DNA from 3 places in the Comamonas endophytica genome. Region 2 is predicted to be linked to each of the others. Evidence: predicted binding sites of a transcription regulator. Region 2 holds the regulator's gene; each other region holds the start of a gene.
The links. Region 2 encodes LexA, which represses DNA repair genes until DNA is damaged. Its sites were predicted from a motif close to ACTGTATNNNNATACAGT; they were not measured.
Positions count from the first base shown of each region.

Region 1 (7,073 bases), 830 kb from region 2:
CATCGCGGATCTCGGCGCCGGGCGCGGCAAACGGACCGGAGATATCCAGCGCCACGCCCACCTTGATCGGCGCGGGCGCCTGGGCCTGGGCCAGCAGCGGCATCGAACCCACGGCCAGCGTGGCAACACCCATCAGAAAGCGCGAAGCAAGAACAGCAGACATTGTGACCCTCGTGTTTTGAAATTGGCGATCCCGCCAGGATGCGCAAATGCAGCGATTGTGCCTGTGGATCGTCAAGCTCAAAACAGGATCGATGCCTGCATGCCTTCAGCGCACGTCGTGCGAATGGATCTGCAGCGCCTCGAGAAAGCGCGACACCATGTTGTAGGCCGCCACCGTGGCCGTGATCTCCACCAGCTGCGCGGGTTCGTACCGGGCCGAAACCGCGGCAAAGATGTCGTCAGGCACCTGCACCTGGCGCGTCATCGCGTCGGTATAGGCCAGCACGGCACGCTGCTCGGCGGTGAATGCATCGCTTGGCTCCCAGTCCTGCAGCGCATCGAGCTGGGCCTGCGACACGCCCTCCTGCAGCGCGATGGGCGCGTGCTGCTGCGCCTCGTAGGGCGCCTTGTTCACCAGTGCCACGCGCATGATGATCAGCTCGCGCAGCGCGCCGGGAAGGCTGCTTTGCTGGCGGATCGCGGTCAGGTAGGTCAGCCAGCCCTCGGCGATGGGCGTGCTGTGCAGCAGCATCTGATAGAGGTGCAGGATGCTGCCGCGCTCGGCAACGATGCGCTCGGCCAGCGGGCGCACGGCCTCGCTGCTGCAGTCGGCGTAGGGGATACGGGCCATGGAATACCTTGTGAATGAAGTGAAGGATGGGGTTCAGTCGGCATTGACAATCTTGCGCTTGACCAGATCGGCCATCAGCTCCGAGTCCTTGCGCACGCGCTCGGCAAAGGCCTGCGGCGTGCTGTTGACGACATCGAAGGCGTTGTCGTTGAAGCGCTTCACGATGGCCGGGTCGTGCATGACATCGTGCACGGTCTTGAGCAGCTTCTCGCGTACGTCGGCCGGCAGGCCCGGCGGCGCGACCAGCCCGATCCAGGTCGGGAACTCGAAGCCGGGAATGCTCTCGTTCATCGCCGGCACGTCGGGCAGCTGCGACGAGCGCTGCGGCGAGCTCACGGCAATCGCCCGGATCTTGCCGGCCTTGATATGCGGCAGCATGACCGAGAGACCCGCAAACGCATAGTCGATATGGCCGCCCAGCAGGTCCGTCAACAGCGGGGCCGCGCCCTTGTAGGGCACATGCTCGGTCTTCAGACCCCGGGCCAGCGACAGCTGCGCGCTGTTCACATGGCCGGCCGAGGCCGTGCCCGCCGAGCCATAGGAGCTCTTGGGATGGCCCTGCAGATAGGCCACGAGCTCGGGCAGGTTCTTCGCCGGCACCTCGTTGCGCGTCACCAGGATCTGCGGCGTCGTCACCAGCAGGCTCAGGTAGTCGAAGCCCTTGAAGGTGTCGAAGGGCAGGTTCTTGACAATCAGATGGTTCACCGCCTGCGAGTCCAGCGCCAGCATCAGCGTGTAGCCGTCGGGTTTGGCGCGGTGCAGGTCGGTGGCGCCGAGCGCGCCGCTGGCGCCGGGCTTGTTGTCGATGACCACGGCCTGCCCGAGCCGCTCGCCCAGCGCCTGGCTGATGGTGCGCGCGGTCTGGTCCACGGCGCCGCCCGGCGCAAAGGGCACGATCAGGCGGATGGATTGGCTCGGATAGCCCTGCGCCAGGGCGCCGGCGGAAAATCCCAGGGCCAGCGAGGCGCAGGCGCCAGCAAGCCAGTGACGGCGATCAAGCATGTGTGTCTCCTTCTGTTGTGATGCATGTGGCCGCGGCCGTCTGCGCCCCCGCGCGGCGGCCGCGGCTTGGGGTTCAGCGTGTCGCGGCGACCAGCCCGCCATCGACCACGATCTCGGTGCCCGTGACGTAGCGGCTTTCGTCGGCCACGAGAAACAGCACCGCGTGCGCGGTGTCCCAGCCGGTGCCCATGTGCCTCATCGGCACCTGGTTGTTGCGGTGGTCGATGAAGCCTTGCGTGTCGCCCTTGGCGTATTTCTGCGCCAGGCCCTCGATCAGCGGCGTGTGCATCAGCCCCGGCACCACGCAGTTCAGGCGGATGCCTTCGGGCGCGTGGATCACGGCGGTGGTGTGCGTGAAGTGCAGCAGGCCGGCCTTGGCGGTGGCATAGGCCACCTGCGGCTTGCCCACATAGCGCAGCCCGGCCACCGAAGACACGTTGACGATGGCCCCGCCGCCCTGCGCGCGCATGTGCGGAATGACGTGCTTGCATGACAGGAAAGTGCCCTTGAGATTGACCTGCAGCTGCGCGTCCCAGACGGCTTCGTCCATGTCCACCGGCCCGCCCGGCTGCGACAGCCCGACGTTGTTGACCAGGATGTCGATGCGCCCGAAGCGCTGCACGCAGTCTGCGACGGCACGCGCCACCTCGTCGGCGCGCGTCACGTCGCAGGCACCGACATGGCAGTCGCCGCCCTCCTGCGCCACCAGGCGCTGCGTTTCCTCGGCCTGCTCCAGCGACAGGTCCGTGCCGTAGACCTTTGCCCCCTGCCGTGCCAGCAGCACGGCCGTCGCCCGCCCATTGCCCCAGCCCTGCGCGACCGCGCCGCAGCCCATCACCAATGCCACCTTGCCTGTGAGATCCAGCACCTTGTCTCCTTTTTGGCCATCGCTCGGAGGGCGCCACGGCGGCGCATCCGGGATGCATGCGTCGATGCTATGCGTGGCACATATATTTTTTAAATTCTTTCTTGGGCAGGATTTATAGAATGGCGGAATGAATCTCCCGCCGCGCCATCTGCGCATGTTTCTCGCGCTGTCCGAGTCGTTGAATTTCAGCAAGACCGCCGAGCAGCTGTTCATGACCCAGCCCTCGCTGAGCAAGGCCATACGCGATCTGGAGGAGACGCTGGGCCTGCCGCTGTTCGAGCGCACCACGCGCAGCGTGCAGCTCACGCCGGGCGGCAAGCGCCTGGCGGCCATGGCGCGCACCGTCATCGGCGAATACGACGCGGGCCTGCAGCGCATGCTGTCTTCCGCTGAGGAAGAAGCGCGCCAGCTGGCCATTGCCTCCCTGCCCTCGCTGGCCACCGGCATGCTGCCAGCGGTCTGCGCCGGGCTGGAGCGGCGCTTCGCGGCGCCGCAGATCACGATCCACGATTGCTCCAACAACGCCTGCGTGCAGCGGCTGCTCCACTACCAGGTGGACTTCGCACTGGCCTCGGTCGCTCCCTCGCACCCCGAGCTGCACTACGAGGAGGTGCTGCGCGACCGCTTCGTGCTGCTGTCGTGTGGCCCCTGGCGCCGGCGGCTCGCGCCGCGCATGCGGCTCGACGACCTGGCCGGCTTGCCGCTGATAACCATGACCGATGCCAGCACCGCCATGCGCTACATGAGCGCGGCCTTCCTGCAGCGCGGCATGGAGTTCCGCCCGAAGATGCAGCTCGACCAGGTCGGCACCATTGCCGGGTTCGTCAAGTCGGGCCTCGGCGTCGCGGTGCTGCCCTATCTGGGCATGATGCCGATGCAGAGCCTGCGCGGGCTGCAGGTCTCGGAGATCGCCGACGGCCCGGTGCGCTCGGTGGGCATCGTGACGCGCCGGCTGGGCACGCCCACAACCATTGCCCAGGAGGCCATGGCGGCGGTGCGCGCCGTGGGCATGGACCTGATGGCCAGGCATTCCGACTGGATTCTTGCGCCCGCTGCGCCTGCGGGTGAGTCCTCGCTACAGACCTAGTAGCAAAGCCCATTCCATGGGTTTGTCGCAGGCGCTCCAAACATGTAGTTATGTACAGTACCGCCTTATTCCCCGGTTGATGATCCTGGCCTGCCCGTGGCCAGCACCCGGTCCGGCACACCATGAGCGCGTCCATCCCGGTGCCCCCGCACCGCTATTACTACCTGCACAACTTCGAGCGCGCGCTGGACTGGATCGCGCAGCGCTACAGCGACCTGCTCGATGGCGCCGAGCATGATTTCCTCGCCCAGTTCGCGGCGCTGCCGGCCATGTCGCGCGCGCTGCTGGTGCGCATGCTGATGCGCCGCGGGCCGTGGTTCCGCGCCTCCAAGCTGGTCTACGAGGAGATTCCCGAAGTCTGCGCCGCCACCGGGCCGCTGCTGGCGCTGGGCTGGCTCGACGCGCGCGCGCCCATGCATCTGGAGGAGCTGTTCGACCTGCACACCAAGAGCGAGCTGGCGCCGCTGTTTGCGCCGCCCGAGCGCGGCGGCGGCACGCGCAAGTCGGACTGGCTGCTGGCGCTGGGCGAGGTCCACGCCGAACCCCGCCCCTATGCCGAATGGCACCCGCAGGCCAGCGAGCCGGTCTGGCGCGTCATGCTGGGCGCTTTGAGCGAGCGGCTGCGGCTGATGTTCTTCGGCAATCTGCGCCAGGACTGGACGGAGTTCGTTCTTGCCGACCTGGGCGTGTTCCGGTATGAAAGCGTGGCTTTCGACGCCGCCTCGCGCGCCTTCCAGACGCGCGCCGACATCGACGCGTATCTTGCGCTGCATGCCTGCCGCGAGGCGCTCGAGGGTGGCGCCGATGCCGCAGCCATGCGCCAGGCCATCGAGGCCTGCCGCAGCGCCAACCCCTGGCTGGAGCAGCGCCGCGCCAAGCTGCTGCTGCGCCTGGGCCATGCCTGCGAGCGCGCGCAGCAATGGGACGAGGCGCTGCTGACCTATGCGCAGTGCAGCTACCCCGGCGCGCGCCACCGGCGCCTGCGCGTGCTCGAGCGCCTGGAGCGCCATGAAGAGGCGCTCGCCGGCGCGCTCGAGGCGCAGCGCTCGCCCGAGAGCGACGAGGAATTGCAGAAGCTCCTGCGCATGCTGCCGCGGCTGCAGCGCAGCGCGGGCCAGGGCGCGCCGGGCCGGCGCCCGGGCGCGGCGCAGGCGCTGTCGCAGCTGCGCTCGGACATCGTGCTCGATCCGCCTGCGGTGCCGATGTCCGTCGAATACGTGCTGCGCCAGCATTGGCACAGCGAGGCGGCGCCGGTGTTCTATGTCGAGAATGCGCTCATCAATTCGCTGTTCGGGCTGCTGTGCTGGCCGGCGATCTTCGCGCCGGTGCAAGGCGCCTTCTTCCACCCCTTCCAGAGCGCGCCCGCCGACCTGAGCGCACCCGACTTCACCCAGCGCCGCGCGCAGGAATTCGCGCGCTGCCTGGCGCTGCTCGACACGCCCGACTACAAGGCCGTGATTCTCGAGCGCTATGCCGCCAAGCACGGGCTGCAGTCGCCCTTCGTCTTCTGGGGCACGCTGTCCGAGCCGCTGCTGCTGCTGGCGCTGGAATGCATCGGCGCCGCGCATCTGAAGCTGCTGTTCACGCGGCTGCTGGCGGACGTCAAGGCCAACCGCACGGGCTTTCCCGACCTGGTGCGCTTCTGGCCCGACGAGAAGCGCTACGAGCTGGTAGAGGTCAAGGGGCCAGGCGACAAGCTGCAGGACAACCAGATCCGCTGGCTGCAGTACTGCCGCGGGCATGGCATTCCGGTCAGCGTCTGCCATGTGCAGTGGCGCGCAGGCCCCGGGGACGGTCCGTGAGCTACACCGTCTCCGTGCGCACGCTTTGCGAATTCACCGCCAAGCAGGGAGACCTCGACCTGCGCTTCACGCCCGCGCCCACGGCGCAGCAGGGCATCGAGGGCCACGCGCTGGTGCAGTCGCGGCGTGGCCCGGAATACGAGGCCGAGCTGCCGCTGCAGGGACAGTACGAGTCGCTGCGCGTGCGCGGGCGCGCCGACGGGTTCGACCCGCAGGCCGGGCAGCTCGAGGAAATAAAGACCTACCGCGGCAATCTGACGGCCATCCGCGCCAACCACCGCGCGCTGCACTGGGCGCAGGCGAAGATCTATGGCCATCTGCTGTGCACCGAGCGCGCGCTGCCGCGGCTGAAGATCGCGCTCATCTACTTCAACATCACCACGCAGAAGGAGGATGCGATCGCGCAGGGCTTCGAGGCCGCCGAGCTGCAGGCGTTCTTCGAGGCGCAATGCGCGCGCTTCCTGCGCTGGGCGCAGAGCGAAGACGCGCACCGGCGTGCGCGCGACGAGGCGCTGGCGGCGCTGGCCTTTCCGCTGGGCGATTTCCGCGCCGGCCAGCGCGCGCTGTCGGTGGCCGTGTACCGCTGCGCGCGCGCGCCCGAGGCCGGCAACTGCCTGATGGCGCAGGCACCGACGGGCATCGGCAAGACCATCGGCACGCTGTTTCCCATGCTCAAGGCCTGCCCCGGGCAGGGCCTGGACCGCATTTTCTTCCTGACCGCCAAGGGCACGGGTCATGGCCTGGCGACGCAGGCGCTGGGCCATGTCAACCATGCCATCGGGGCCGGCGGCGCGGCGCTGCGGGGCGGCCCTCCGCTGCGCGCCATCACGCTGCAGTCGCGCGAGAAAAGCTGCGAGCACCCCGACAAGGCCTGCCATGGCGACTCCTGCCCGCTGGCCAAGGGCTTCTATGACCGCTTGCCGGCCGCGCGCGCTGCAGTGCTTGAAGTGCATGCGGTCTGGGACAGCGCGCGGCTGCGCGAGGTGGCGCTGGCGCACGAGGTCTGTCCCTACTACCTCACGCAGGAGATGGCGCGCTGGAGCGATGTGGTGGTGGGCGACTACAACTACTTCTACGACGGCGCGGCCATGCTGCACGCGCTGACGCTGGCGCACCAGTGGAAGGTCGGCATTCTGGTCGATGAAGCGCACAACCTGCTCGACCGCGCACGCAGCATGTACACGGCCGAGCTGACGCCGGGCTCGCTTGCGGCCGCGCGCAAGCAGGCCAAGGGGCGCATCCGCAAGTCGCTCGATGCCTTGAATCGCGCCTGGAGCGACATCCACGCCGGCCAGGACATCGCCTACCAGTGCCATGCACAGGTGCCGCTGGACTTCATGGCGGCGCTGCAGAAAGCCATCTCGCTGATCGCCGAGGCCAATGCCGATGTGCCGATGCTGCCCGGCGATCCGGTGCTGGGCTTCTATCTCGAGGCGCTGCAGTTTTCCGTGCTGGAGGAGAAGTTCGACACGCATGCGCTGTTCGACGTGACGCTGGTGCCCGCGCAGGGCCGGCGCAAAC
Region 1 covers NZ_CP106881.1:2,633,816-2,640,888, reverse strand. The annotation lists gene M9799_RS11980 (ABC transporter substrate-binding protein) at 1-163, opposite strand, end outside; gene M9799_RS11975 (carboxymuconolactone decarboxylase family protein) at 269-793, opposite strand; gene M9799_RS11970 (Bug family tripartite tricarboxylate transporter substrate binding protein) at 827-1,795, opposite strand; gene M9799_RS11965 (SDR family NAD(P)-dependent oxidoreductase) at 1,869-2,663, opposite strand; gene M9799_RS11960 (LysR family transcriptional regulator) at 2,791-3,750, shown strand; gene M9799_RS11955 (VRR-NUC domain-containing protein) at 3,873-5,552, shown strand; gene M9799_RS11950 (ATP-dependent DNA helicase) at 5,549-7,073, shown strand, end outside.
Region 1: a site for LexA is predicted at 3,792-3,809, ahead of M9799_RS11955 (VRR-NUC domain-containing protein). Genes of this name have one in related genera too.

Region 2 (7,073 bases):
CGGACATCACGGACGCGATGATCCTGCACCGTTTGCTGGTGGCGCTGTTCGACAACGGCGTGGGTTTCGTCACGACATCGAACTTCACGCCCGATGGCCTCTACCCCAACGGCCTGCACCGCGACCGCATCCTGCCGGCCATCGACCTGCTCAATGAGCGCATGGAAGTCGTCAACGTCGACAACGGCACCGACTACCGCCGCCGCACCCTGGAGATGGTCAAGCTCTACCATACGCCGCTGGGCCCGGAGGCCGATGCGGCCATGGAGGAAGCCTTCGACCGGCTGGCGGAGGTGCACGACGAGGACCCGGTGCTGCATATCGAGGCCCGCGAGATCCGCGCGCGCCGGCGCGCCGGCGGTGTGGTGTGGTTCGATTTCAAGACGTTGTGCGGCGGCCCGCGCTCGCAAAACGATTACCTGGAGATCGCCACGCAGTTCCACACCGTGCTGCTGTCCGACGTGCCCTTCATGCCGGTCAACATGGCCTCGCCCGCGCGGCGCTTCACCTGGCTGATCGATGTGCTCTATGACCGCAGGGTCAAGCTGATCCTGTCGGCTGCGGTGCCCCCCGAGCAGCTCTACACTGAAGGTCCCCTGGCCCACGAATTCCCGCGCACCGTCTCGCGTCTCAACGAGATGCAGTCGCAGGAATTCCTGTCGCTCGAGCACCGCTTGGTGGATACCAGCCTGACCTGAGGCCCTTGCCCATGCACCGTGTGTCTTTCCTTTTTCCCACCACCGCGCTGTGGCCGCGTGCCGGCGCACTGGCGCTGGCCTTGCCGTTGCTGTCGGGCTTGGTCCACGCGCAGCCTGCAGCCGCCGATACCCAGGTCGTGTCAGATGCAGTGAAGGCCGAGCGCGCCGCAACGCGCAAGCGTATTGCTGCCGAACGCGCGGCCATCGCCCAGCGGCGCAGCGAGGAAGAGACCGCGTGCTACCAGCGTTTCGCGGTCGAGGATTGCCTGAACGCGGCGCGCACCCGCGCGCGCCTGGCCGACAACGCGCTGCGCGCTGAGGAAAGCGCCATCAACAGTGCCGAGCGGCGCGAGAAATCGGCCGAGCAGTTGCGTGCCGTGGAGCGCAAGGTCGAGGAGAAAAGGCGGCAGGCTCCCGACGCATCCAGTGGCATGGAAGGCAAAATACGCACTGCCCCGCAGCCCAGGCCCAGGGCGACCGAGGCGCCCACCGCCCAGGACCTGGTCGAAGTCCAGGCCGCGCGCGCCCGGGAGGCACGAGAACGCGCCCAGGCCCAGTCGCAGCGCCAGCAGGCCCATGCTGCCGAGCAAGCCCGCAAGCAGGCCAAGGACGCAGAGGATCGCGCGGCAGCGCGCCAGCGCTATGAGAAAAAACAGCGCGAAGCCGCGGAACGGCGCGAGCGCCAGCGCGCCAAGGCGGCGGAATCCACCAAGAAGGCGGCTCCATTGCCGCCGCTTGCGCCCTGACGTGGCTCGGCCGAACGGCTGCGGTCTCGACCAATCAAGACATACTTCGATAGGCTCAGGCCAAACGGGCGCCAAGCCCATGGCCCGTCCGTCCCGAGCTTGTCGAAGGATGAATGTCTCCGGCTCTTGACTGAAGACGCACTTCGACAGGCCGGGTGTGAACGCAAGGACCTTGCGACCCGCGAAGGCTTTGCAGTCATCGCCAAAATGCGCGAGAAGCCTGGTCCAAGCCAGTAGGCCGCTTGCGGCTTGGAAGCAAAGGCGTCTGGTTTGGACGGGGAGGGATGGCGCGGCGTGCAGTCAACTCGATGCCTGATACAAGCCTGGCCGGCCGCGCCTGGCCGGCCCCGCCTGGCATCGGGCGCAGCGTCTCGAGAGCATCCTCGCCGATGACAGGGTGCGGCCGGCCAGGTAGAGCAGGTTTGCGAATAAGAGAATGGGTTTGCAGCGATTGCGCCACTGTGCACGACGGAGATGTGAATGCTGCCAAAAACATTCTCGCGGCGGGGCATCGCCGTCTTGCAGAAGGAATAAGCGTCTCGTCAAGGCGGCGAGGGTGTCAACCGCAAGCGTACTCATTGAACTCCATTCGGTTGAGCGCCGCACACACATCCGCCATGCGCCCAGACATCAGCAGCCGGCCGCCCTGGGTCTGGCCTTCGTTGCGCAGGATGCGCACACCACTGTGCACGGGCAGGCCGGCCTGCGGCAGGCTGGCTGGACGCGGGGCAGGGCGCTTGGACGCGACACGGGTCAAAGGCAGGGAAGGAAAGTCCAGCGCCGCCGGGGATTGCCCGAAAAGCATGTCGTTCTGGGCATGGCGCGAGTAAGGCAGGGCCTGCAAAGCGAATTGCATGTGGTAACTCCAGCAAAGTGATAAGACAGCCGCACACATTCGGGCGCAGCCGTGCTTCAGCCCGAAAGGCCGAGGGTGCAATGCATGGGCCAGAGGCCCTGCGGGGAAAGCGAGGCCTGTTACATGAACAGGGTGTTGCGGATCAGGCCGACGGCCAGGCCCTCGATGGCAAAGGGTTCATCGGGCTGGACATGGATGACCGGGAAGTCCGGGTTCTCCGGAAGCAGCTCGATGCCGCTGCGCGTGCGGCGCAGGCGCTTGACGGTGACTTCGTCGCCTAGGCGCGCGACTACAATCTGCCCGTCGCGCGCTTCCTTGCTGGCCTGTACTGCCAGCAGGTCGCCGTCCATGATGCCGGCATCGCGCATCGACATGCCGCGCACCTTCAGCAGGTAGTCGGGCTTGGCCTGGAACAGGCTGGGCTCGACGGCATAGGTCTGGTCGATATGCTCCTGGGCCAGGATGGGCGAGCCGGCGGCAACGCGGCCGACCAACGGCAGCACCAGCGAGGCGATTGCCGTGATGGGCGAGCCAAAGCTTGCGCCGCGTGCGGCGTTGATGTTGCGCACGGTGTCGTGGCGTAGGCGGATGCCGCGCGAGGTGCCGCTGACCAGCTCGATGACGCCCTTGCGCGCCAGGGCCTTCAAGTGCTCTTCGGCAGCGTTGGCGGAACGGAAACCCAGCGTGCCGGCAATTTCGGCCCGGGTCGGGGGCGCCCCGGTACGTTCGATGGCGGACTGGATCAGATCCAGGATTTGCTGCTGTCGCGGCGTGAGCTTCGGATGGTCGAGCATGGCAGTCCTTCAATGGGTGTCAGCGGCAGGCTGAATTCTCTATGTTTTTTTATACAGTGGCTGTATTTTTCACCAGTTTTCAAGGGGCCGCAAGTGGGCAATTCAAATAGTGTGGTGATATTGGCCACAGGCGGAACGATCGCGGGCACGGCTGCGGATGCTTCGCAGACGGTAGGCTATACGGCAGCGCAGCTGGGCGTGGATCAACTGCTGGCTGCGGTGCCCGATCTCGCGCAGGTGGCGGGTGGCGATCTGCTGGCCGAGCAGGTGGCACAGCTCGACAGCAAGGATATGGACAGCGCCACCTGGACCACGCTTGCCCACCGCTGCATGCATTGGCTGGCACAGGACGAGGTGGGTGCGCTCGTGATCACCCACGGGACGGACACGCTGGAAGAGACCGCCTGGTTCCTGCATCTCGTGCTGCCTCCAGGCAAGCCGGTGGTGCTGACCTGCGCGATGCGGCCGGCCACGGCCTTGCTGGCCGACGGCCCGCAGAATCTGCGCGATGCCGTGACATGCGCGGTGGATGCGCAAGCGCGGGGCGTGCTGGTGGTGGCTGCGGGGCAGGTGCACAGCGCGCGCGCCGTGCGCAAGTTCCATCCCTACAGGGTCGATGCCTTCACATCGGACGATAAAGGCGTGCTGGGCTGGGTCGAGGAGGGCCGGGTGCGCTGGCAGCGGCCGCCCGAGCCGGTGGATGCGCAGCGCGGGGCATTTGCCGCACTGCTGCGGCGCCTGCCGGATCCAGCGGCATGGCCATGGGTCGAACTGGTCAGCAGCCATGCGGGCTGCGATGGTCGCGCGGTCGATGCACTGCTGGCACAGGGCGTGCAGGGATTCGTGGTGGCCGCGACGGGCAATGGCACGCTGCATCGAACGCTCGAGCCGGCGCTTCAGCGCGCGTTGAGCGCGGGCGTGCCGGTTCGGGTCGGCACCCGTTGCAGCGAAGGGCAGCTGGTGGCGGCACAGGACGCGCCGCCAGCCGATGTGCCGATGCAGCCCCGCCCCGTGGATCTGCCGCCGCTCAAGGCGCGCATCCTGTTGCAGCTGGAACTGCTGGCCGCGCAGCACTAGCGCACGACGCAAAAAGGCCGCGGTCCGAAGACGCGGCCTGAAGTCGTTCCTTGACCCGGCGCCGCAGGCAGCGCCGGTCAAGCCAGTCAGCTTTCCAGAGCGGCGAAGGCGCGCGCAGTGATTTCTTCCACCGTGCCCATGCCGCTGATCGCACGGTATTGGGGCGCCTGGGCCGCATCCTGCAGTGCCCAGTTGCGGTAGTAATCGACCAGCGGACGGGTCTGGTCGCTGTAGACCTGCAGGCGCTTCTGCACGGTTTCTTCCTTGTCGTCCTCGCGCTGCACCAGGTCTTCACCGGTCTCGTCGTCCTTGCCGGCCACCTTGGGCGGGTTGAACTTCACGTGGTAGGTGCGGCCCGAAGCCGGGTGCGAGCGGCGGCCGCTCATGCGCTCGACGATGGCCTCGAAGGGCACATCGATCTCCAGCACGAAGTCGAGCTTGACGCCCGCGGTCTTCAGGGCGTCGGCCTGCGGAATGGTGCGCGGGAAGCCATCGAACAGGAAGCCGTTGGCGCAGTCTTCCTGCTGGATGCGTTCCTTGACCAGGCCGATGATGAGGTCGTCGCTGACCAGCTGGCCCGCGTCCATCACGGCCTTGGCCTGCTGGCCCAGCGGGGTGCCGGCCTTGACGGCGGCGCGCAGCATGTCGCCGGTCGAAATCTGCGGGATGCCGTACTTCTGGCAGATGAAAGCAGCCTGTGTGCCTTTGCCGGCGCCGGGCGCGCCCAACAAGATCAGTTTCATGGAGATCCTCGAAGAGTTGAAATTCTTTTGGACAACAAAGGAGCCGGCGGGCAGCGCGCCGGCCGGCTCCATGTCGCGTTTTTTCGCGGCAAGGATAGCACGCGTGCACCCTTGTGGGGACCTACACCGTGATGGTTTCGTGACAGTCGCGCAACCGGCTTCATCGGCCGGATGGCGTTTCCTTGCCTGTAATATTTCCTATTTTCTGTTATTTCAGAAATAACTGTTCTTCTTGGCCGAGAGCCCGAAGCGGCGCGCGGGCTTGTCCCGCGAGGCGCCCGCAAGAAGCTTGCTCCTCAGCCCAGCAAGGCGCGCACGCGTTCGAGATCGGCTGGCGTGTCGACTCCCGCTCCGGGCGCATCGTGCGTGACATGCACCGCGATGCGGTGCCCATGCCAGAGCGCGCGCAGCTGCTCCAGCGCCTCCAGCGCCTCGGTGGGCGCCGGCGCGAGCTTCGGGAACTGGCGCAGGAAACCCGCGCGGTAGCTGTAGATGCCCACATGGCGCAGCGGCGCGAAGCCCGCGTGGCCGGCCAGCGCCGCCGGGTCGTTCCACCATGGCTGGCCGGCATGGTCGCGGGCGAAAGGAATCGGTGCCCGGCTGAAGTACTGCGCCAGGCCCTGCGCATCGCAGACCACCTTCACCACATTGGGGTTGTGTAGGTCTTCGAGGCCCCCGATGGGATGGGCGGCGGTGCCCATGCTGGCTTCGGGCACGTTGCCCAGCAGCGCGGCCACGGCGTCGATCAGCTGCGGGTCGATCAGCGGCTCGTCTCCCTGGACATTGACCACGCAGTCGCCGCCATCCAGGCCAAGCTGCCCGCAGGCCTCGGCCAGCCGGTCGCTGCCGCTGGCATGGTCGGGACGGGTGAGCAGCGCCTGCACGCCGTGGGCCTCGCAGGCTTCGATGATGCGCGCATCGTCCGCGGCCACCACGACGCGCGCAGCCCGGCTCAGCAGCGCGCGCTGCGCCACGCGCACCACCATCGGCAGCCCCGCGATATCGGCCAGCGGCTTGTTCGGCAGGCGGCTCGAAGCCATGCGCGCAGGAATCAGCACCGTGAAGCCGCTGCTGGCGAACAGCGCGGGCGCGGCGTGGGTTGGCGCGGCGGCAGTCACGCCTCGAGCTCCTCGTCGCTCAGGGTACGGGCCTCGTTTTCCAGCAATACCGGCATGCCGTCGCGCACCGGATAGGCCAGGCGGGCGTTGCGCGACACCAGTTCCTGGCGCTCGCGGTCATAGGTCAGAGGGCCCTTGGTCACGGGGCAGACGAGCAGTTCGAGGAATTTGGCGTCCATGGCAATAGCGAAGTGAGAGTCAGTGTTTCGATGATAGTGAGAGTGCCTGCGCGAGTGCCGGAAAGAATCCCTCGGCAATGGAGATTTCCAGGGGCACGGCCCAGGCTTCGGGGTGGCGGGTCCACAGCTTCACGGCGTCTTTCTCCGTGCAGACCAGCGCGCTTGCGGCGCCGTCCATTCCGCCCCAGCTCTCAAAATTATAGTGATCGGGCAGGGCCTCGGCGCGCGCCAGCGTCAGCCCCTGGGCCCGCAGCATGGCAAAGAAGTCCGCCGGCCGTGCCACGGCCGCCAGCGCATGCAGGGGCTGGCCGCGCAATGCCGCCAGCGGCACCCGCTCGCCGCGCGCGTTGTGCGCCTGGCGCGCCAGCTGGCGCCGCAGCGCATAGGCCGGCGCCGTGCCGGACGGACGCGCTCCCGCATGCAGCACCAGATCGACCTTGCGCGGCCAGGGCTCGCGCAGCGGGCCTGCGGGCAGCAGGAAGCCGTTGCCGGTGCCCTCGTCGTTGAACACGCACAGCTCCACATCGCGCGCCAGGGCCAAATGCTGCAAGCCGTCATCGCAGACGATGACCTGGGTGGCGGGGTAGGCGGCGCGCAATGCGCGCACCGCGTCGATGCGCGCACGCGCGACGAAGACCGGCGCGCCGCTGCTGCGCGCCAGCAGCGCGGGCTCGTCACCCACGCTGTCGGCGCGGCTGTCGGGTTTGGCCTCGCGGCAGTCATCGGTGCTGCGGCCATATCCGCGCGAGACGATTCCCACGGCCAGGCCGCGTTGCTGCAGATCGCGCACCACGGCCAGCGTGACGGGCGTCTTGCCTGCGCCGCCGGCAATCACGTTGCCCACCACCACGACGGGAATGCC
Region 2 covers NZ_CP106881.1:3,466,644-3,473,716, forward strand. The annotation lists gene zapE (cell division protein ZapE) at 1-698, shown strand, start outside; gene M9799_RS15745 (hypothetical protein) at 710-1,444, shown strand; partial or broken gene M9799_RS20665 (hypothetical protein) at 1,834-1,902, shown strand; gene M9799_RS15755 (hypothetical protein) at 2,004-2,300, opposite strand; gene lexA (transcriptional repressor LexA) at 2,420-3,094, opposite strand; gene M9799_RS15765 (asparaginase) at 3,188-4,171, shown strand; gene adk (adenylate kinase) at 4,258-4,914, opposite strand; gene M9799_RS15775 (hypothetical protein) at 4,913-5,137, shown strand; gene kdsB (3-deoxy-manno-octulosonate cytidylyltransferase) at 5,211-5,954, opposite strand; gene M9799_RS15785 (Trm112 family protein) at 6,029-6,211, opposite strand; gene lpxK (tetraacyldisaccharide 4'-kinase) at 6,231-7,073, opposite strand, start outside.

Region 3 (7,073 bases), 1.1 Mb from region 2:
CGCCAGGAAGCCATAGCCACCGGAGCTCGCCAGCAGCAGGCTGGTCTGGGCCGGTCCGGCGAAGTAGTACTGCAGCCGCGTGCCGTTCTCCAGTTCGACCAGCGTGGTGACGGGCTGGCCGTCGCCGCGCCCGCCGGGCAGCTGCGCCACCGGCACCGAATAGACGCGGCCGTTGCTGCCGAAGGCGATCAACTGGTCCACGGTGCGGCACTCGAAGGTGCCGTAGAGCGCATCGCCGGCCTTGAAGGTGAAGCTCGAGGCCTCGTGGCCATGGCCCTGGCGCGCGCGCACCCAGCCCTTTTCCGACACCACCACGGTGACCGGTTCATCGGCGACCTTGACCTCGGCCACGGCCTTCTTCTCCTCCTGGATCAGCGTGCGGCGCGCATCGGCGAACTGCTTGGCGTCGGCCTCGATCTCCTTGACCATGAGCCGGCGCAGCGAGGCCGGGTTGCCCAGGATGTCTTCCAGCTTGGCCTGGCTCTCGCGCAGCGCCGCGAGCTCCTGCTCGATCTTGATGGCTTCCAGGCGCGCCAGCTGGCGCAGACGGATCTCGAGGATGTCCTCGGCCTGTCGCTCGGACAGCGCGAAGCGCTCGATCAGCGCCGCCTTGGGCTCCTCGCTCTCGCGGATGATGGCGATGACCTCGTCGATGTTGAGCAGCACGATCTGCCGGCCTTCGAGGATGTGCGCGCGGTCGAGCACTTTCGCCAGGCGGTGCTGCGAGCGCCGCGTCACCGTGGCCTGGCGGAACTCGATCCATTCGCGCAGCATCTGCAGCAGCGATTTCTGCACCGGCTTGCCGTCGAGCCCGATCATCGTTAGGTTGATGGAGCTCGAGGTCTCGAGGCTGGTGTGGGCCAGCAGCATGTGCGCCAGGTCGGCCTGGCGCACCTTGGCGCTCTTGGGCTCGATGACGATGCGCACCGGCGCGTCCTTGCTGGACTCGTCGCGCACGCCGTCGAGCACCGCCAGCAGGTTCAGCTTGAGCTGTTGCTGGTCCTGGCTCAGGGTCTTCTTGCCGGCCTTGACCTTGGGGTTGGACAGCTCCTCGATCTCCTCGAGCACCTTCTGCGCCGAGACGCCCGGCGGCAGCTCGGTGACCACCATCTGCCACTGGCCGCGCGCCAGTTCCTCGATCTTCCAGCGCGCGCGCACCTTGAGGCTGCCGCGGCCGGTGCGGTAGGCATCGGCGATGTCGGACGCGCTGCTGATGATCTGCCCGCCGCCCGGATAGTCGGGACCCTGGATGAATTGCGCCAGATCGGCCTGGGTCAGTTGCGGCTTCTTGATCAGCGCGACGCAGGCATCGGCCACCTCGCGCAGGTTGTGGCTCGGGATCTCGGTGGCCAGGCCCACGGCGATGCCGCTGGCGCCGTTGAGCAGGCTGAAAGGCAGCCGCGCGGGCAGCTGGCGCGGCTCCTGGGTCGAGCCGTCGTAGTTGGGCGCGAAGTCCACCGTGCCCTCGTCGATCTCGTCGAGCAGCAGGCCGGTGATCTTCGACAGCCGCGCCTCGGTGTAGCGCATGGCCGCAGCGCCGTCGCCGTCGCGGCTGCCGAAATTGCCCTGGCCGTCGACCAGCGGATAGCGCTGCGCGAAGTCCTGCGCCATGCGCACCAGCGCGTCATAGGCTGACTGGTCGCCATGCGGGTGGAAGCGCCCCAGCACATCGCCGACCACGCGCGCGCTCTTGACGGGACGCGCAGCGGTATTGCCCGAGTAGCCCAGGCCCATGCGGTCCATTGCATAGAGGATGCGCCGCTGCACCGGCTTGAGGCCGTCGCAGACATCGGGGAGGGCTCGGCCCTTGACCACCGACAGCGCGTATTCGAGGTAGGCGCGCTGCGCATAGGTTCCCAGGTCCAGCGCATCGCCATTGGCTTGCACCGCGAGGTCCAAAGTATCTTGATCGCTCATTGTTCTCGTTTCTCGTCGAAAGTCCCGCTGGCGCCGCCAGGCAGCGTCATGCGGATGCGTGAGGACCGTGCGCCGCCTTCGGCGCGGGCCGCGGCGACCGGCGCCAGCGGCTGGAGCTGGCGGTACAGCGCCAGCACGGTCTTCACATAGTTTTGTGTTTCACGGTAGGGCGGGATCTTCTGCCCGGCGCGGCGCACCGCGCCCTCGCCGGCGTTGTAGGCCGCCAGCGCCAGCTCGAGCCGGCCGTCGAACAGGTCCAGCAGATGCGCCAGATAGCGCGCGCCCGCGGGCACATTGACGGCCGGGTCGTGCAGCTGCTGCGCCAGGCTGCGCGTGCGGGTAGGCGCGACGCCGAAGCGCTCGGCCGTGGCCGGCATCAGCTGCATCAGCCCGAGCGCGCCCTTGGGCGAGACCGCCAGGGTATCGAAGCCCGATTCGGTGGCAATGACGGCCTTGAGCAGCGCGTAGTCGACGCCGCTGCGCTCGGCCGCGCGGCGCAGGTGTGGACGCGCACTCTTGTAGGCCGGCAACAAGTCGAAATACGACTGCACGCGCGTACGCGCGGCCGGCGCCGTACCCGGCTGCATGGGCGCGGCGATGTCGAGTTCGGAATCGAAGCGCGGGCCGCGGAAGAACAGCGTGTAGCGCTCGTCGAGCTGCTCGGCCGCGAAATGCGTCACGCCGCGCGCATCGACAAACGCCCAGAGATCGGCGCGCGCGCCACCCGCCGCCGCCAGCCCCAGGCACAGCAGGCCCGCCGCCAGCAGGCGGTGGCGGGAGCTGCGGCGCAGCAGGGGGCGGGCCGGGCAGGTCATGGCTCAGATATCGACTTCCACGGCATCGCCATGCAGCTCCATGAGCTCGCGGCGGGCCGCGGCCTCGCCCTTGCCCATCAGCTTGGTGATGACGTCCTCGGACTCCGCGAAACCCAGGTTCAGCAGCTGCACCGGCAGCAGGCGGCGCGTGTCGGGGTTCAGCGTGGTGTCCCAGAGCTGCTCGGCGTTCATCTCGCCCAGGCCCTTGAAGCGGCTGACCTGGCACTTCTCGCGCGGCACGCCGTCCTTGGCGCACTTGTCGAGGATCGCCGCCAGCTCGTTGTCGTCGAGCGCATAGACCTTGGCCGCGGGCTTCTTGCCGCGCGCCGGCACGTCGACGCGGAACAGCGGCGGCAGCGCCACGTGGATATGCCCGGCCTCGACCAGCTTGGGGAAGTGGCGGAAGAACAGCGTCAGCAAGAGCACCTGGATGTGCGAGCCGTCGACGTCGGCATCCGACAGGATGCAGACCTTTCCATAGCGCAGGCCGGACAGGTCGGGCGAATCGTTCGGGCCGTGCGGATCGACGCCGATCGCCACCGAGATGTCGTGGATCTCGTTGTTGGCGAACAGCCGGTCCCGGTCGACCTCCCAGGTGTTGAGCACCTTGCCGCGCAGCGGCAGCACGGCCTGGGTTTCCTTGTCGCGACCCATCTTGGCGCTGCCGCCGGCGGAATCACCCTCGACCAGGAAGACTTCGTTGTGCGCGATGTCGCGGCTCTCGCAGTCGGTGAGCTTGCCCGGCAACACCGCCACGCCCGAGCCCTTGCGCTTTTCGACCTTCTGGCCGGCCTTCTGGCGGCTTTGCGCGGCCTTGATCGCCAGCTCGGCGAGCTTCTTGCCCCATTCCACATGCTGGTTGAGCCACAGCTCGAGGATCGGGCGCACGAAGCCCGACACCAGGCGCACCGCGTCGCGCGAGTTCAGCCGCTCCTTGATCTGGCCCTGGAACTGCGGGTCGAGCACCTTGGCGTTGAGCACATAGCTGGCGCGCGCGAACACGTCGTCGGGCATCAGCTTCACACCCTTGGGCAGCAGCGAATGCAGCTCGATGAAGTTCTTCACCGCCTGGAACAGGCCGTCGCGCAGGCCGCTTTCATGGGTGCCGCCGGCGGTGGTGGGAATCAGGTTGACATAGCTCTCGCGCACTGCCGCGCCGTCCTCGGTGAAGGCCACGCACCAGGCCGCGCCCTCGCCCTCGGAAAAGCTGTCGTTGTGGCGGTCGGCAAAGCCCTCGCCCTCGAACATGGGAATCGCGGGCTCGCCATGCAGGTTCTGCTGCAGGTAGTCGCGCAGGCCGCCCTTGTACTGCCAGACCTGGGGCGCCTCGCGCGTCTTCTCGTTGACCAGGGTCACGGTGACGCCGGGCATCAGCACCGCCTTGCTGCGCAGCAGGTGCACCAGCTCGCCCATGGGCAGCTGCGCGGTCTCGAAATACTTCGCATCGGGCCAGACGCGCACCGTGGTGCCGCGCTTGCGCTCGCCGCTGGTGAGCGGCTGCACCTGCAGCGGCTCGATCACGTCGCCCGCGCCGAACACCAAGCGCGCGCTGTGGCCGTCGCGAAAGCTGGTGACTTCCATGCGCGTCGAGAGCGCATTGGTCACCGAGACGCCCACGCCGTGCAGGCCGCCGGAGAAGCTGTAGGCGCCGCCCTGGCCCTTGTCGAACTTGCCGCCCGCGTGCAGGCGCGTGAACACCAGCTCGATGACCGGCGCGTTCTCCTCGGGATGCAGGCCGTAGGGGATGCCGCGGCCATCGTCCTCGACGCTGACCGAATGGTCGGCATGCAGGGTGAACTTGATCTTCTTGCCGTAGCCGGCCAGGGCCTCGTCGGCGGCGTTGTCCAGCACCTCCTGCAGGATGTGCAGGGGGTTGTCGGTGCGCGTGTACATGCCCGGGCGCTGCTTGACGGGCTCGAGGCCCTTGAGCACGCGGATCGAGCCTTCGGAGTACGCGCTCGTGGAGGAGGATGAGGGTTTTGCTGCCATGGGCTGGGATTGTAGTGCGGCGCAAAGCAAAAAGCTGTATGGACACACAGCATACCCTGCAGCGCGTGCAGTGTCGCGCGGATGCCTGCGCCGCGAGGTCAATCTGGATACATTTGCATCATCATGCAAAAAACAAGCTCAAAACCACTTTCCATGATGCAGGTGCTGTTGTGCGGGGGCGCAATCGTTACCTTGTCCATGGGCATCCGCCATGGCTTCGGCCTGTGGCTGCAACCCATCACGCAGGAGATGGGCTGGACGCGCGAGTCCTTCGCCATGGCCATCGCCATCCAGAACATCGCCTGGGGCGTCATGGGTATCTTCGTCGGCATGGTGGCCGACCGCTTCGGCGCCTTCCGCGTGCTGCTGGCGGGCGCCGCGGCCTATGCGCTGGGCCTGACGGGCATGGCGCTGTCGACCACGCCGCTGTGGTTTGCGCTCACCGCCGGGCTGCTGATCGGCGCGGCCCAGGCCGGCACCACCTATGCGGTGATCTTCGGCGTGCTGGGGCGGCAGATTCCTGCCGAGCGCCGCTCCTGGGCCATGGGCGTGATAGCGGCCACGGGCTCCTTCGGCCAGTTCTTCATGGTGCCCGTGGAGGGCGCACTGATCGCGCAGATCGGCTGGTCGAACGCGCTGGTCGTGCTGGCCATGCTGGTGCTGATGATCGTGCCGCTGGCCTTCGGCCTGCGCGAGCCCGGCTTTGCCGGCAGCCGGAGCGCGGCCCCGCGCCAGCAGAGCGTGGCCCAGGCGGCGGCCGAGGCGCTGCGCACACCCAGCTTCCTGCTGCTCACGGCGGGCTACTTCGTCTGCGGCTTCCAGGTCATGTTCATCGGCGTGCACATGCCCAGCTACCTCAAGGACTACGGCCTCGCGCCGCAGGTGGCGAGCTACTCGCTGGCGCTGGTCGGACTGTTCAATATCTTCGGCACCTATCTGGCGGGCAACCTGGGGCAGCATTTCCCCAAGCGCTACCTGCTGGCGGGCATCTATTCCCTGCGCTCGGTGGTGACGGTGGCCTTCCTGCTGGCGCCGCTGTCGCCCTGGACGGTCTATGCTTTTTCCGCAGCCATGGGTTTCCTGTGGCTGTCCACGGTGCCGCTGACCAACGCCACGGTGGCGCAGCTCTTCGGCGTGCAGCACCTGTCCATGCTGGGAGGCTTCGTGTTCTTCAGCCACCAGGTCGGCAGCTTCCTGGGCGTCTGGCTGGGCGGCTATCTCTACGACCGCAGCGGCAGCTATGACATCGTGTGGTATCTGTCGATCGCGCTGGGCATCTTTGCGGCGCTGGTCAACCTGCCGATCCGGGAAGCGCCTGTGCAGCGCCAGCCGGTGGCGGCCTGAGCCATGGCCCGGCGTTCCTTGCTCCTGCGCGTGCTGGGCTGGGCGCTGGTTGCGCTGGTGCTGGCGGGGGTGTTCGGGATGTATACGGATCCGGAATTCATGCGGGTGATGGCGGATCAGGTGTGGGCTTGTTTTTAAAAAAGACCAATATGCCCTTTACACGAGGTTCGGCCCTTCATCCTTCGACGGGGCCGCCCAGGCAAGCTCAGGACGAACGGTTTAAAAACACCGTTCGCACTGATCCTGAGCCTGTCGAAGGATCGAAGGGTGTCTCGCGATGTGTGCACCGTTCGCACTGAGCCTGTCCAAGTGCCGGTTTTGATCCGCAGGGCTGGGTTTCCACTCCACAATTCATCAATGTTCCACACCCCCTCCCCCTGGATCCAACGCTTCACCCATCTGGTCCCCGCGGGCGGCACCGTGCTCGATGTAGCCTGTGGACATGGCCGCCATCTGCACTGGTTTGCCGAGCACGGCCATCCGGGCCTAGGAATCGACCGCTCGCAGGAAGCGCTGGCCGCGCTGCCCGCATCGGCGCAGCGGCTGTGCGCCGACATCGAAAACGGCGCCTGGCCGCTGCCGGGCACGCAGTTCGACGCGGTCGTGGTCACGAACTACCTGTGGCGCGCGCTGCTGCCCACGCTGGTGGCGAGCGTCGCACCCGGTGGCGTGCTGCTCTACGAAACCTTTGCCGCGGGCAACGCGCGTTTCGGCAAGCCCTCGCGCCCGGACTTCCTGCTGCAGCCGGGCGAGCTCCTGCACGCCTGCGCGGGCGAGTTGCAAGTCGTTGCCTATGAAGATGGATTTCTCGACAATCCCCCCCGCTGCGTGCAGCGCATTGCGGCGCGGCGCCCGCTGCCGGGCAGCGAGGCCCCTGCGGCGCTCTGAGGGAGCGCTTTTTCCTCCGGGAAACCGCCTGCGCTCCGGGGATGCCCTGGCAAGCGCGCTAATGATTGCGCGCACTCGTTAGAATGTCTCTTTCCCGTTTCCAATTGCGGACATGACCTC
Region 3 covers NZ_CP106881.1:836,802-843,874, forward strand. The annotation lists gene parC (DNA topoisomerase IV subunit A) at 1-1,917, opposite strand, end outside; gene M9799_RS03600 (lytic transglycosylase domain-containing protein) at 1,914-2,732, opposite strand; gene M9799_RS03605 (DNA topoisomerase IV subunit B) at 2,736-4,721, opposite strand; gene M9799_RS03610 (MFS transporter) at 4,875-6,065, shown strand; gene M9799_RS03615 (hypothetical protein) at 6,069-6,203, shown strand; gene M9799_RS03620 (class I SAM-dependent methyltransferase) at 6,423-6,953, shown strand; gene dapA (4-hydroxy-tetrahydrodipicolinate synthase) at 7,066-7,073, shown strand, end outside.
Region 3: a site for LexA is predicted at 4,755-4,772, ahead of M9799_RS03605 (DNA topoisomerase IV subunit B). Genes of this name have one in related genera too.